Regions from separate parts of the Comamonas nitrativorans genome, predicted to be linked through region 1. Evidence: predicted binding sites of a transcription regulator. Region 1 holds the regulator's gene; each other region holds the start of a gene.
What was found. The regulator NrdR, encoded in region 1, represses ribonucleotide reductase genes. The targets are predictions, from matches to a motif close to CACNANATNTNGTG.

Region 1 (4,097 bases):
GATTGGCGCTCGGCCAGCGAAGCGCAATTGCGCACCTGGCTGCAAGAGCGCCAGGACGACGCAGCAGTGGCCACACTGACCCCCGAGCCCGGCGCCATTGAGCGCACGACCGCCACCAACCCCAAGGAACTGCCCCGCGAACAGGCCGCCATTGCCTACTGGTTGAGCAAAAAATACAAGGTGGCTGCCGAGCCGATGGCCGCCCTGGTCACCGAAGCCTACGAACAAGGCGCCCGGCACAAGATCGACCCGACTCTGATTCTGGCCGTCGTGGCCATTGAATCGCGCTTCAACCCGTTTGCCCAAAGCAGCGTCGGTGCCCAGGGGCTGATGCAGGTGATGACGCGCGTGCATACGGACAAGTATGAGAACTTCGGCGGCGATCTGGCTGCATTCGACCCGGTCAGCAATATGCGCGTGGGCGTGACGATCCTGAAGGAATACATCCGCCGCTCCGGTTCCATCGAAGGGGGGCTGAAGTACTACGTCGGCGCAGCCAACCTGCCTTCGGATGGCGGTTATGCCGCCAAGGTACTGGCCGAGTACCAGCGCATCCGCCAGGTTGCCGGCCATGCCGCCCCGCCGCCGCCCGCCCCGGCACCTCAAACCACGGCTGCTGCAGCCAGCCCGACCCTGGCACTGGCCGACACGCAACCGGCCGAGGCGGCCAATCCCGGGAACATGTAGGCGCCCCCACGCCTTTCATATAAGCCCCCGCCTTGCGTTCCACCGCTGGCGGTAAGCTAAAATCGCGGAGTACGCAACTGGCGATAGGCAAGGTCGGGCAGGCATGTCCGGCCGCTGCTGATGTGGAACAGTTTTGTGCCTTGGCGCACACCAACCACCGGGGAGCGTACCGCCTGGAACTTTCAGGCGTTTTCAGCCGTTCGCCTGGGCAGCCCTTGGCTTACCAAGGGACTCACACACAGTAACTGCCACATCCAACATGTTCCAACGTTCCAACACCGTTCAAGTTGTCGACCCCGAAGTTTTTGCCGCCATCCAGGCCGAAAACCAACGCCAGCAAGACCACATCGAGCTGATCGCCAGCGAAAACTACTGCTCCCCTGCCGTCATGGAAGCCCAGGGTTCGCAACTCACCAACAAATACGCCGAAGGCTACCCCGGCAAGCGCTACTACGGCGGCTGCGAGAACGTGGACGTGGTCGAGCAACTGGCCATCGACCGTGTGAAGCAACTGTTCGGCGCCGAGGCGGCCAACGTGCAGCCCAACAGCGGCTCGCAGGCCAACCAGGCCGTGCTGCTGGCCTTTGCCAAGCCCGGCGACACCATCATGGGTATGAGCCTGGCCGAAGGCGGCCACCTGACGCACGGGATGCCGCTGAACATGTCGGGCAAGTGGTTCAACGTCGTCTCCTACGGCCTGAACGCCGAAGAAGCCATCGACTACGACAAGATGGAAGCCCTGGCCCGCGAACACAAGCCGCGCATCATCATCGCCGGTGCCTCGGCCTACGCCCTGGAAATCGACTTTGCCCGCTTTGCCAGGATCGCCAAGGAAATCGGCGCCATCCTGTGGGTGGACATGGCCCACTACGCCGGCCTGATCGCCGCAGGCGCCTATCCCAATCCCGTGCCGCACGCCGACGTGGTGACCACCACCACGCACAAGAGCCTGCGCGGCCCGCGCGGCGGCGTGATCCTGATGAAGGCCGAGCATGAGAAGGCCATCAACAGCGCCATCTTCCCCGGCCTGCAAGGCGGCCCGCTGATGCACGTCATCGCCGGCAAGGCCGTGGCGTTCAAGGAAGCCCTGTCACCCGAATTCAAGACGTACCAGGAACAGGTCGTGAAAAACGCCAAGGTCGTGGCCGAAACGCTGATCGCCCGTGGCCTGCGCATCGTCTCCAGCCGTACCGAAAGCCACGTCATGCTGGTCGATCTGCGTGCCAAGGGCATCACCGGCAAGGCCGCCGAGGCTGCCCTGGGTGCCGCCCACATCACCATCAACAAGAATGCCATTCCGAACGACCCGGAAAAGCCTTTCGTGACCAGCGGCATCCGCGTGGGCACCCCGGCCATGACCACGCGCGGCTTCAAGGAAGAAGAAGCCCGCATCACCGCCAACCTGGTGGCCGACGTGCTGGAAGCGCCCAATGACGAAGCCAACCTGGCCCGCGTGCGTGCCGAAGTGGCCAAGCTCACGGCCCGCTTCCCGGTCTACAGCAACTAAGCGGCTCGCAAGCCCTACCACCGCAGCGCCATGAAATGCCCTTTTTGCAACCACCCGGAAACCCAGGTGATGGAAACCCGCGTGGCCGAAGACGGCAGCTTCACCCGCAGGCGACGCCAGTGCGCCGCCTGCGCCAAGCGCTTTACCACCTATGAGCGCCCGGACGTGAACTTCCCCATGGTGGTGAAGAAAGACGGGCGGCGCACCGAATACAACCGCAACAAGCTCAAGGACTCGCTGACGCTGGCGCTGCGCAAGCGCCCGGTGCCCGCCCCGGCCATCGATGCGGCGATCGAGCATGTGGAGGAGCAGCTCCTCAACGCCGGTTCGCGGGAGGTGCCCTCCAGCCGCATCGGCGAAATGGTGATGCAGGAGCTGCACCAGCTCGACAAGGTGGCCTACATCCGCTTTGCCAGCGTGTACCGCAGCTTCGAGGATGTGGACGACTTCAAAAATCTGGTGGACGCGGTGCGCTGACCCTGCCTGCTTTGGCGCTCTCGACAAAAACCCGCTGCACGAACTACGCGCAGCGGGTTTTCTTTTAAAAAAGGAGCTTGTACCGCTGATAAATAAAGGATTTCAGGGCCATTTACCCTTGAAACCCTTTATTCATCATCGGAAATAGCTCCTTTTATGTTCTAACGGTGGCTGATGCGCCGCACCAGCCAGTCGCCCAGGCTTTGAATGATCTGGACGAAGACGATCAGGATCAACACCACCGCCAGCATCACGTCCGGCAGGAAGCGCTGGTAGCCATAGCGGATGCCCAGGTCGCCCAGGCCGCCGCCGCCGACGGCCCCGGCCATGGCGGAGTAGCCGGTCAGGCTCACCAGGCTGATGGTCAGCGCCGCGACGATGCCGGGCATGGCCTCGGGCAGCAGCACCTTGAAGACGATTTGCCCGGTCGTGGCCCCCATGGACTGGGCTGCCTCGACCAGACCGGCATCGACCTCGCGCAACGCGGTTTCCACCAGACGGGCGATGAAGGGCGCGACCGCCACGGTCAGGGGCACCACGGCGGCCCAGGTGCCGATGGAAGTGCCCGTCACCCAGCGGGTGAACGGGATGATGGCAACCAGCAGAATGATGAACGGCGTGGAACGGGCGGCATTCACCAGCCCGCCGACGATGGCGTTCAGCGGCGTGTTCTCCAGCACGCCGCCGCGATCGGTCAGGCGCAAAAACACGCCCAGGGGGATGCCGAAGGCCGCGCCCAGCACGCCGGAGACACCGACCATGATGACCGTCTCCCACAGGGCTTCGACGAACAGCTCCAGCATCATGGCGGAAAAATTCTCAAACATCGCCGCTTCCTTTCTGCTGCTGGCGCACCTGCACGCCGCTGCGCTGCAAATAAGCAATGGCCGCATCGATTTGCACCGCCGCCCCGCTGGCAAACACCGCCAGCGAACCGAAGGTCTGGCCCTGGATTTCGTCGATCTGGCCGTGCAGGATGGACAAGTCCAGCCCCAGTTCCCGGATCAGGTGCGACAGCACCGGCTGGTAGGCCGAATCGCCCGCGTAGGACAGACGCAGCAACTGCCCGCTCTCGCCGGCCGGCAGGCTCTGGGTAAGTGCTTGCACACGCGCCTGCACGCTGGCGGGCAGTTCCTGCGGAACGATTTCGTCGATCAGGCTTTCGGTGATCGGCTGGGTGGGGTTGGTGAACACGTCCAGCACGGAACCCAGCTCCACCACCTGCCCGGCCTCCATCACGGCGACACGGTCGGCAATCTGCTTGATGACCTGCATCTGGTGGGTGATCAGCACCACGGTCACGCCCAGCTCCCGATTGACCTGGCGCAGCAGGTCGAGGATGGAGCGGGTGGTTTCCGGGTCGAGCGCACTGGTGGCCTCGTCCGACAGCAGCACGCGCGGGTTGCTGGCCAGCGCCCGGGCAATG
Region 2 (4,097 bases), on a different contig from region 1:
AGCCAGGTGGATGCGCTGGCCGACTTGCTGCGGGCCCAGGCCGACGATGAGCGCCTGCGCCCCGAAACGGCCTGGCAGGCCGAACTGGCCCAGGCGCAAGCGCATCGGCAGCAGGCGCAGCAATTGCAGCAAAGCCACCAGCAGGACCAGCAGCAGTTGGAACACTTGCAGCGCCAGATGGACTGGCTTGCCCAGACCCTGCAGGCCCAGGCCACGCAGGCGCAGCGCCTGGAGCAGCGCAAGCAAGCCCAGGCCCAGGCGCAGGACGATGTGGAACAGGCCCGCCAGCACCTGGCACGCTGCCAGCAGGAAGCCGAACGCCTGCACCAGGCGCTGGAACAGGCCCGGCAGCAGTGGCAGCAGGCCCAGGAAGCGCAACACCGGGCCCGGCAGCGCAGTGAACTGGAGCAGCATTGGCAAGCCAGCCAGAAACAGCAACAGACGTTGCAGGAAAGTTGGCAGCAGGCGCAGGTGTGTTTGCAAAAAGTGCAGCAGCTAGCGCAGGAACTGTCTGCGGTTACGCTCAAAAAGACCGATATTTCCCGGTTGCAGCAGCTGGAGCGGGCCGTCCACATCGCCAGCGCCCAGTACCAGGCAGCCGCCACCGTGGTGGCCTTTGACCTGCCCGCCAGCGCTGCGGTGCCGTGGCAATCGGACGGGGCTGCCGGGTGCTGGCAGGGCCGGGGACAGATGGCGCTGGATGCCGCCACCGTCGTGCAATTGCCGGGCGGCGGGCAGCTGACCATTACCCCTGCCGGGCAGGAAGCGGCCCAGGCCCGCCAGCGGCTGGCCCAGGCCCAGGCGCAACTGGCAGCGGCCCTGGCCCCACTGGGTGTGGCCGATGTGGACGCCGCCCAGACCCTGTGGGAACGGCAGGCACAGGGGCAGCAGCAACTGGCCCTGGCCGAACAAGCCCTGCAGCTGCATGCCCCGCAGGGGATAGAGCTGCTGCATACCCAGTGGCAGCAGGTTCAGGCGCAGACGCAGGCCTATGCGGCCCAATGGGAGCAGATCCCCGCCGCTGTGGCCGATTCCCCGGCCTGGGACGGGGCACAAAGTGCGGCACAGGCGGCAGAGCAAGCCTGGAAGGAAGGGCTGCAGCAACTGCAACAGGCACGGCAAACCCATGCCCTGGCCGAACAGCAGCACCACACTGCCCAGCGGGAATACACCGCCCTGGCCGAGCAATTGCAGCAGGCGCCCGTTCAGCAGGCCCAGGATCGGCAGCAGCTGGTGCAGCTGCAAACCCAGGCCGCTGCCTTGCAGCAGAGCCTGCAGGCCCAGGCGCAGGCCCTGCAGGCACCGGAACTGCAATGGGCGCACCAGGACATCGAGCGCCTGCAGAACAGCCTGGCCGCACATGCCCAGCAGCGCCAGATCCGCAAGGAGAAAATCGCCGCCCTGCGGGCCCTCCTGGATGCCGTGGGCGCCAGCGGCCTGGAGGAAGAGGCAGCGCTGCTGGCCGCCACCGTGGCCCAGCAGGAGCGCCGCGCCCAGGCCCAGCAGCGCCGGGCGGATGCCTTGCAGCTCCTGGTGCAGCGCTTGAAAGCGGCTCGCCTGGCGGCGGTGCAGCGGCTGCAGGCGCCCCTGGCCCAGCGTTTGCAGCACTATGTGCGGCTGTTGCAGCCGGGCGCCACGCTGGAGCTGGATGGCCAATTGGCGCCAGCGCATATCCACGCTGACACCGGGGGTGCTGGCACGTTCCAGGGGACGGTGGAATTGCTCAGTTATGGCAGTCAGGAGCAGCTGGGCATCCTGAGCCGCCTGGCCTACGCCGACGTGTTGCGGGAGGCGGGGCAGCCCACCTTGCTGATGCTGGACGACGCCCTGGTGCACAGCGATGCCCAGCGTTTGGCGCAGATGAAACGGGCCTTGTTCGATGCTGCGCAGCGCCATCAGGTACTGCTGTTTACCTGCCGTCCGCAGGACTGGGGGGATGCCGGCGTGCCCCTCCGATTTTTGCCTTGAGACATGCGTTGTTACAGCCGGCGGCATTCAACGGGTCTACAATCCGGGACACTATAGGTAGTATTCTCAGTATAAAAAAACACTAGATATTGTGTTTTTGGCGCTGTTGCTACTTTTATTGCTCCTAGATTGATACTGACCGCGAATTCACCGTAATGAGCGGTCTTTTTGCTGAAGAAACGCCATGCTCGAGTCCATTATCAAGCGCGACGGCCACACAGAGCCGTTTACCCCCTCCAAGCTCAACCAGTGGGGAGAATGGGCCGCACAGTCCCTGGGTGATTCGGTGGATTGGCCTTCGGCGGTGCTGGAAACCGTCTCGTCCATGTCCACCACGGCCACCTCGCGCGAGTTGCAGCAGCAGCTCATCCGCACCTGCCTGAACTTCGATACCTGGTCGTACAACCGCATGGCCGGGCGCCTGTACGCCACCCTGATCCGCAAGGACCTGTACCGCAACCGCCGCCCCACGGTGCTCGATCTGCACCGCAAGCTGCAACAGCTGGGCTTCATGGAAATGCTGGATTACTCCGAATCCGAATACGCGGTGATCCAGGAGTGGATCGACCACGAGCGCGACTTCGAGTACGCCCACTACCAGCTGCACACCCACCTGACCAAGTACGCCATTGCCGACCGGGTCAAGGGCGTGTACTACGAATCGCCCCAGTTCATCTACATGCGCATGGCGATGGCGCTGTCCGTCGACCAGCCGCGCGAGCGCCGGATGCGCGACGTGCAGCGTTTCTACGAACATCTGTCGAAAAACCGCATCAACGCGCCCACCCCCAACCATGTGAACCTGGGCACGCCGCTGCGCGGCTACGCCAGTTGTTGCCTGTATACGGTGGGGGACAACGCCCGCTCGATCGCCGTGGGCAACCACATCGCCAACACCATGACGTACATGAGTGCAGGCATCGGGGCGCACATCAATACCCGTTCGGTGAACGACCCGGTGCGCGGCGGCGTCATCCGCCACCAGGGCAAGCTGCCCTACTACCGGGCGCTGGTGGCCGAGGTCAAATCCAACCTGCAAAACGGCCGGGGCGGTGCTTGCACGACCTACTTCCCGATCTTCGACCCGGAAGTGGACACCCTGTTGCGCCTGAAGAACCCCATGTCCACCGAGGACAAGAAAATCCGTGGCATGGATTATTCGTGGGGCGGCAACCGCTTCTTCGCCCGCAAGGTGGCCCGCAACGAAGACATCTTTTTGTTCAACATCTTCACCGCCCCCGATCTGCACGCGGCGCTGTACAGCGGCGATGAAGCCAAGTTCGAGGAAATCTACGAGCGCTACGCCGCCGACGAGAACTTCCCGAAGACGTGGGTCAGCGCCCGCGAACTGCTCATTACCGCCAGCAACGAGTGGAACGAGACGGGCCGCGTGTACGAACACAACATCTCGGAGATGAACCGCCACACGCCGTTCAAGGACACGATCTACAGCTCCAACCTGTGCGCCGAAATCGCCCTGCCTACGGCACCGTACAACCATGTGACGGAGCTGTACGCCGAGGACGACATCTCCTTCGTCGAAGTGCAACTGGCCGACGGCACCCGCCGCACCCTGCCCGGCAAGACCCAGGTGCAGGTGCAGCGCGGTTCGCAAAACAGCCTGATGTGGCCGGACGACCTGCAGGCGGGCGATGCGCTGGAAGGCACGCCGATCGACTTCATCGTGCGCCGCTCGGCACCCGAGGTGGCCACGTGCAATCTGGCGGGCATCGTCGTCTCCAACGTCGAGTCGGAAGAGCAGTACGCCGAAGTGGCCTACTACGCGCTCCTGATGATCGACAAGTGCATCCACCTGGCCCACTACGAGCTGCCCCAGGTGGGCGTGACCAGCCGCAAGCGCCTGAATGCCGGCGTGGGCATCCTGGGCCTGGCGCACCTGATGGCCAAGGAAGGCAAGCGCTACACCGACCAGGCAGGCAAGCAGTTCATCCACGAAGTGGCCGAACGCCACTACTACCACCTGCTCAACGCCAGCCTCAAGCTGGGCAAGGAGCTGGGCAACGCCCCGTGGATGCACAAGACCCGCTGGCCCGAAGGCTGGCTGCCGCTGGATACCTGCAACCAGCACGTGGACAAAATCGCCCCGTTCAGCCTGCGCTACGACTGGG
Region 3 (4,097 bases), on a different contig from region 1:
CGCTGAAGAGCAGGCATTGCAGGCCGGCAAAGGCTTTGGCGCCGCTGCCGGGGGTGGCGGTGATGCGGGCGTAGTCAGCTTCCTGCGCCTTGATGTCCAGCCCCACCCAGTCGAGGTGCGGCAAGGCGGCAGACAGGCGTTCGGGGTACATGCCACCGGTGTGCAGGCCTGTGGCAAAACCGAGCGAGCGCACCTCCTGCAACGCGGCCAGCAGGCCGGGTTGCAGCAACGGCTCGCCGCCGGAGAAAACCACCGCATCGAGCAGCCCCTGGCGCTGGCGCAGGAAAGCCAGCACCTCGCCCCACTGCATGGCCGCAGGCGCGGTGGCGTCGAGCAGATCGGGGTTGTGGCAATAGCCGCAGCGCCAGGGACAGCCCTGGCAGAACACCACGGCAGCGAGCTTGCCGGGAAAGTCGATGCTGGTCATGCGCGTCAGGCCGCTGACGCGCAGTGTGGCGGCCCCCAATGCAATATGGCGGGCCATGGGGTTAGCGCTGTTCGCGGAAGAACTGGCGCTCGTGATGCTCGCCCTGCTTGCCGATGTTGAAGCTGGCCACCGGGCGGTGGTAGCCCATGACGCGCGTCCAGACTTCGCAAGGTTGACGTTCGGCATCGGTCAGCTGCACGGCAGCGGTCAGGGCGGCGGTTTCGGGGGTAGAGAGTGCATTCATGGTGGTTGCTTTCAATTGAATAAAGGGATAGCTTGTTTCGCTTGTGTTCATTGGTTTTTAAAGATAAAAGTATCTGAAAATGCCTTTTTACCAGCGGTAGAAGCTATGGTTTTCATCACGCTGCCTGCAACTGCTGGCGGCGACGTTTTTCTGCCAGGCGCTCTTCATCGCACTTGGGACAGAACGGGTGTTCCCCGGCCAGATAGCCATGCTGGGGACAAATCGAGAAGGTGGGCGTGACGGTGATGTACGGCAGCCGAAAGCGCGTGAGCGAGCGCTTGACCAGCTCCCGGCAGGCCGCGCCGCTGGACAGGCGCTCGCCCATGTACAGGTGCAGCACCGTGCCGCCGGTGTATTTGGTTTGCAGCGCTTCCTGGCGCTCCAGGGCCTCGAACGGGTCGTCGGTAAAGCCCACGGGCAGTTGCGAGCTGTTGGTGTAGTAGGGCTGCTGGGGCGTGCCGGCCTGCAGGATGTCCGGCCAGCGCTTTTTGTCTTCCTTGGCAAAGCGGTAGGTGGTGCCCTCGGCCGGCGTGGCCTCCAGGTTGTAGAGGTGGCCGGTTTCTTCCTGGAAGGCGACGATGCGCTCGCGCACATGGTCGAGCAGGCGCACGGCAAAGGCATGGCCCCAGTCGCTGGTGATGTCATGCACGTTGTGGGTGAAGTTGCGCACCATCTCGTTAATGCCGTTCACCCCCAGGGTGGAGAAGTGGTTGCGCAGCGTGCCCAGATAGCGCTTGGTGTAGGGGAACAGCCCCTCGTCCATCAGTTGCTGGATCAGCCGCCGCTTCACTTCCAGGCTGCGCTTGCCCAATTCCAGCAGGCGGTCCAGCGCGGCCAGCAGCGCCGCCTCGTCGCCCGCATGCAGATAGCCCAGGCGGGCGCAGTTCACCGTCACCACGCCCACGCTGCCGGTCTGCTCGGCGCTGCCGAACAGGCCGTTGCCGCGCTTGAGCAGTTCGCGCAAGTCCAGTTGCAACCGGCAGCACATGGAGCGCACCATGTGCGGCTCCAGCTCGGAATTGACGAAGTTCTGGAAGTACGGCAGGCCGTACTTGGCCGTCATGTCGAACAGCAGGTCGGCATTGGCGCTTTCCCAGGGAAAGTCCTTGGTGATGTTGTAGGTAGGAATGGGGAAGGTGAACACCCGGCCCTTGGCATCGCCCGTGGTCATCACGTCGATGTAGGCGCGGTTGATCATGTCCATCTCGACCTGCAGGTCGCCGTAGCTGAACGGCATTTCCACGCCACCGATCACCGGCACCTGCTCGCGCAGATCTTCAGGACACGTCCAGTCGAAGGTCAGGTTGGTGAACGGCGTCTGCGTGCCCCAGCGCGAGGGCACGTTCAGGTTGTAGATCAGCTCCTGGATGCACTGGCGCACCTCGGCGTAGTTCATGCCGTCCTTGCGCACGAACGGGGCCATATAGGTGTCGAACGAGGAAAACGCCTGCGCCCCGGCCCACTCGTTCTGCAGCGTGCCCAGAAAGTTCACGATCTGCCCGACGGCGGAACTCATGTGCCTGGCCGGCCCGGCCTCGACCTTGCCCGGCACGCCGTTCAGCCCCTCGTGCAGCAGCGTGCGCAGCGACCAGCCCGCGCAATAGCCGCTGAGCATGTCCAGATCGTGGATATGCAGGTCGCCGTTGCGGTGCGCCTCGCCGATTTCCGGCGCGTAGACGTGCGAGAGCCAGTAGTTGGCCGTGACTTTCCCCGCCACGTTCAGGATCAGCCCACCCAGGGAATACCCCTGGTTGGCGTTGGCGTTCACACGCCAGTCGGCACGGGTGAGGTATTCGTTGATGGCGCTTTCCACATCCACCTGGATGGGGCTCTCGGCTTGAACTTTGGCCTGCGCTGCGGTAGGGGTCACGACGGACATAAACACTCCAAAACACTATATGTAGCGTTTATCGTATTTTCAAAACACTAGATATGGGTTTGCATCAGATCAAAGAAACACCCTTCACCGGCACCGGCAGCAGGGGTATTCAAATGTTTCCAGACTCGCCTTTCGGCCTGGGTGCGCACCGTAGAGGCCGCATGTTTTCGCACCAATCCCGATCAAATTTCTCAACAACGCACCGGCAAGATTTGACAAAGATCAGGTCATCTTGTTGGCAAAAAAACTACATTTCAATGATTTTTCATATTGCGGTTGCTCCATGTCTGCTTCTTCCAGCCCCACCTTGACCCTGCCGCCAGCGCCCGAGCTGGTCTGCCCCGCTGGCAGCCTGCCAGCGCTGAAAGCCGCCATCGACGGCGGTGCCGATTGCGTTTACCTGGGCCTGCGCGACGCCACCAATGCCCGCAACTTCGCGGGCCTGAACTTCGACGAAAAAGCCATCCAGGAAGGCATCGCCTACGCCCACAACCGGGGCCGCAAGGTGCTGATGGCACTGAACACCTACCCCCAGGCCAGCAACCCGGCGCCCTGGCGCTCGGCCCTGGACCGCGCTGCGGCCTGGGGCATCGACGCCGTCATCCTGGCCGACCCCGGCCTGATGCGCTACGCCACCGACCGGCACCCGCAACTGCGCCTGCACCTGTCCGTGCAAGGCTCGGCCACCAACCACGACGCCATCAACCTGTACCAGCAGCAGTTCAACATCCAGCGTGCGGTGCTGCCGCGCGTGCTGTCGCTGGAGCAGGTCAAGCAGGTCGCCAACCGCACCAGCGTGGAGATCGAGGTGTTCGGCTTCGGCAGCCTGTGCGTGATGGTGGAGGGGCGCTGCGCCCTGTCGTCGTACGCCACGGGCGAATCGCCGAACACGCATGGCGTGTGTTCGCCCGCCAAGTTCGTGCGCTGGAAAGACACCGACACCGGGGTCGAATCGCGCCTGAACGGCGTGCTGATCGACAAATACGGCCACGGCGAAAACGCGGGCTACCCCACGCTGTGCAAGGGCCGGTTCGACGTGGGCGAGGAAAGCAACTACTACGCGCTGGAGGAACCCACCAGCCTGAACACCCTGGAGCTGCTGCCCCAGCTGGTGAAGATGGGCGTGCGGGCCTTCAAGATCGAAGGCCGCCAGCGCAGCCCGGCCTACGTGGCGCAGGTCACCAAGGTCTGGCGCGAAGCCATCGACCACTGCATGGCGCAGGGCCATTTGTACGCCCCCAAGACGGCGTGGATGGCCAGCCTGGACCAGGTGGCCGAAGGCCAGCAGCACACCCTGGGCGCCTACCACCGGCCCTGGAAGTAAACCAGTTTTTATAGCTTTCAGCGCTTTCCCTACAAGGGTCAGCACCTGATTCAACCCGATTTTTTGATTGCAATGATGAAGTTATCCCTCGGCCCGGTGCAGTACTACTGGCACCGCGACACGCTGTTCGAGTTCTACCAGTCCATGGCGCAAACGCCGGTGGACATCGTTTACCTGGGCGAAGTGGTCTGCTCGCGCCGCCACGAGCTGCGCCACAGCGACT

Region 2: ACFO3A_RS11475 (ribonucleoside-diphosphate reductase subunit alpha) is a predicted target of NrdR. The motif match lies at 2,049-2,062, and genes of this name have one in related genera.
Region 3: ACFO3A_RS01370 (ribonucleoside triphosphate reductase) is a predicted target of NrdR. The motif match lies at 2,564-2,577, and genes of this name have one in related genera.

The regions. Positions count from the first base shown of each region.
Region 1 covers NZ_JBHSEW010000015.1:35,634-39,730, reverse strand. Annotated here, with positions in the region: gene ACFO3A_RS14195 (lytic transglycosylase domain-containing protein) at 1-687, shown strand, start outside; ZMP/ZTP riboswitch at 751-904, shown strand; gene glyA (serine hydroxymethyltransferase) at 947-2,194, shown strand; gene nrdR (transcriptional regulator NrdR) at 2,225-2,671, shown strand; gene ACFO3A_RS14180 (methionine ABC transporter permease) at 2,833-3,498, opposite strand; gene ACFO3A_RS14175 (methionine ABC transporter ATP-binding protein) at 3,491-4,097, opposite strand, start outside.
Region 2 covers NZ_JBHSEW010000009.1:160,632-164,728, reverse strand. Annotated here, with positions in the region: gene ACFO3A_RS11480 (AAA family ATPase) at 1-1,968, shown strand, start outside; gene ACFO3A_RS11475 (ribonucleoside-diphosphate reductase subunit alpha) at 2,153-4,097, shown strand, end outside.
Region 3 covers NZ_JBHSEW010000001.1:279,110-283,206, forward strand. Annotated here, with positions in the region: gene ACFO3A_RS01360 (anaerobic ribonucleoside-triphosphate reductase activating protein) at 1-484, opposite strand, end outside; gene nrdD (anaerobic ribonucleoside-triphosphate reductase) at 489-671, opposite strand; gene ACFO3A_RS01370 (ribonucleoside triphosphate reductase) at 787-2,550, opposite strand; gene ubiU (ubiquinone anaerobic biosynthesis protein UbiU) at 2,834-3,874, shown strand; gene ACFO3A_RS01380 (U32 family peptidase) at 3,950-4,097, shown strand, end outside.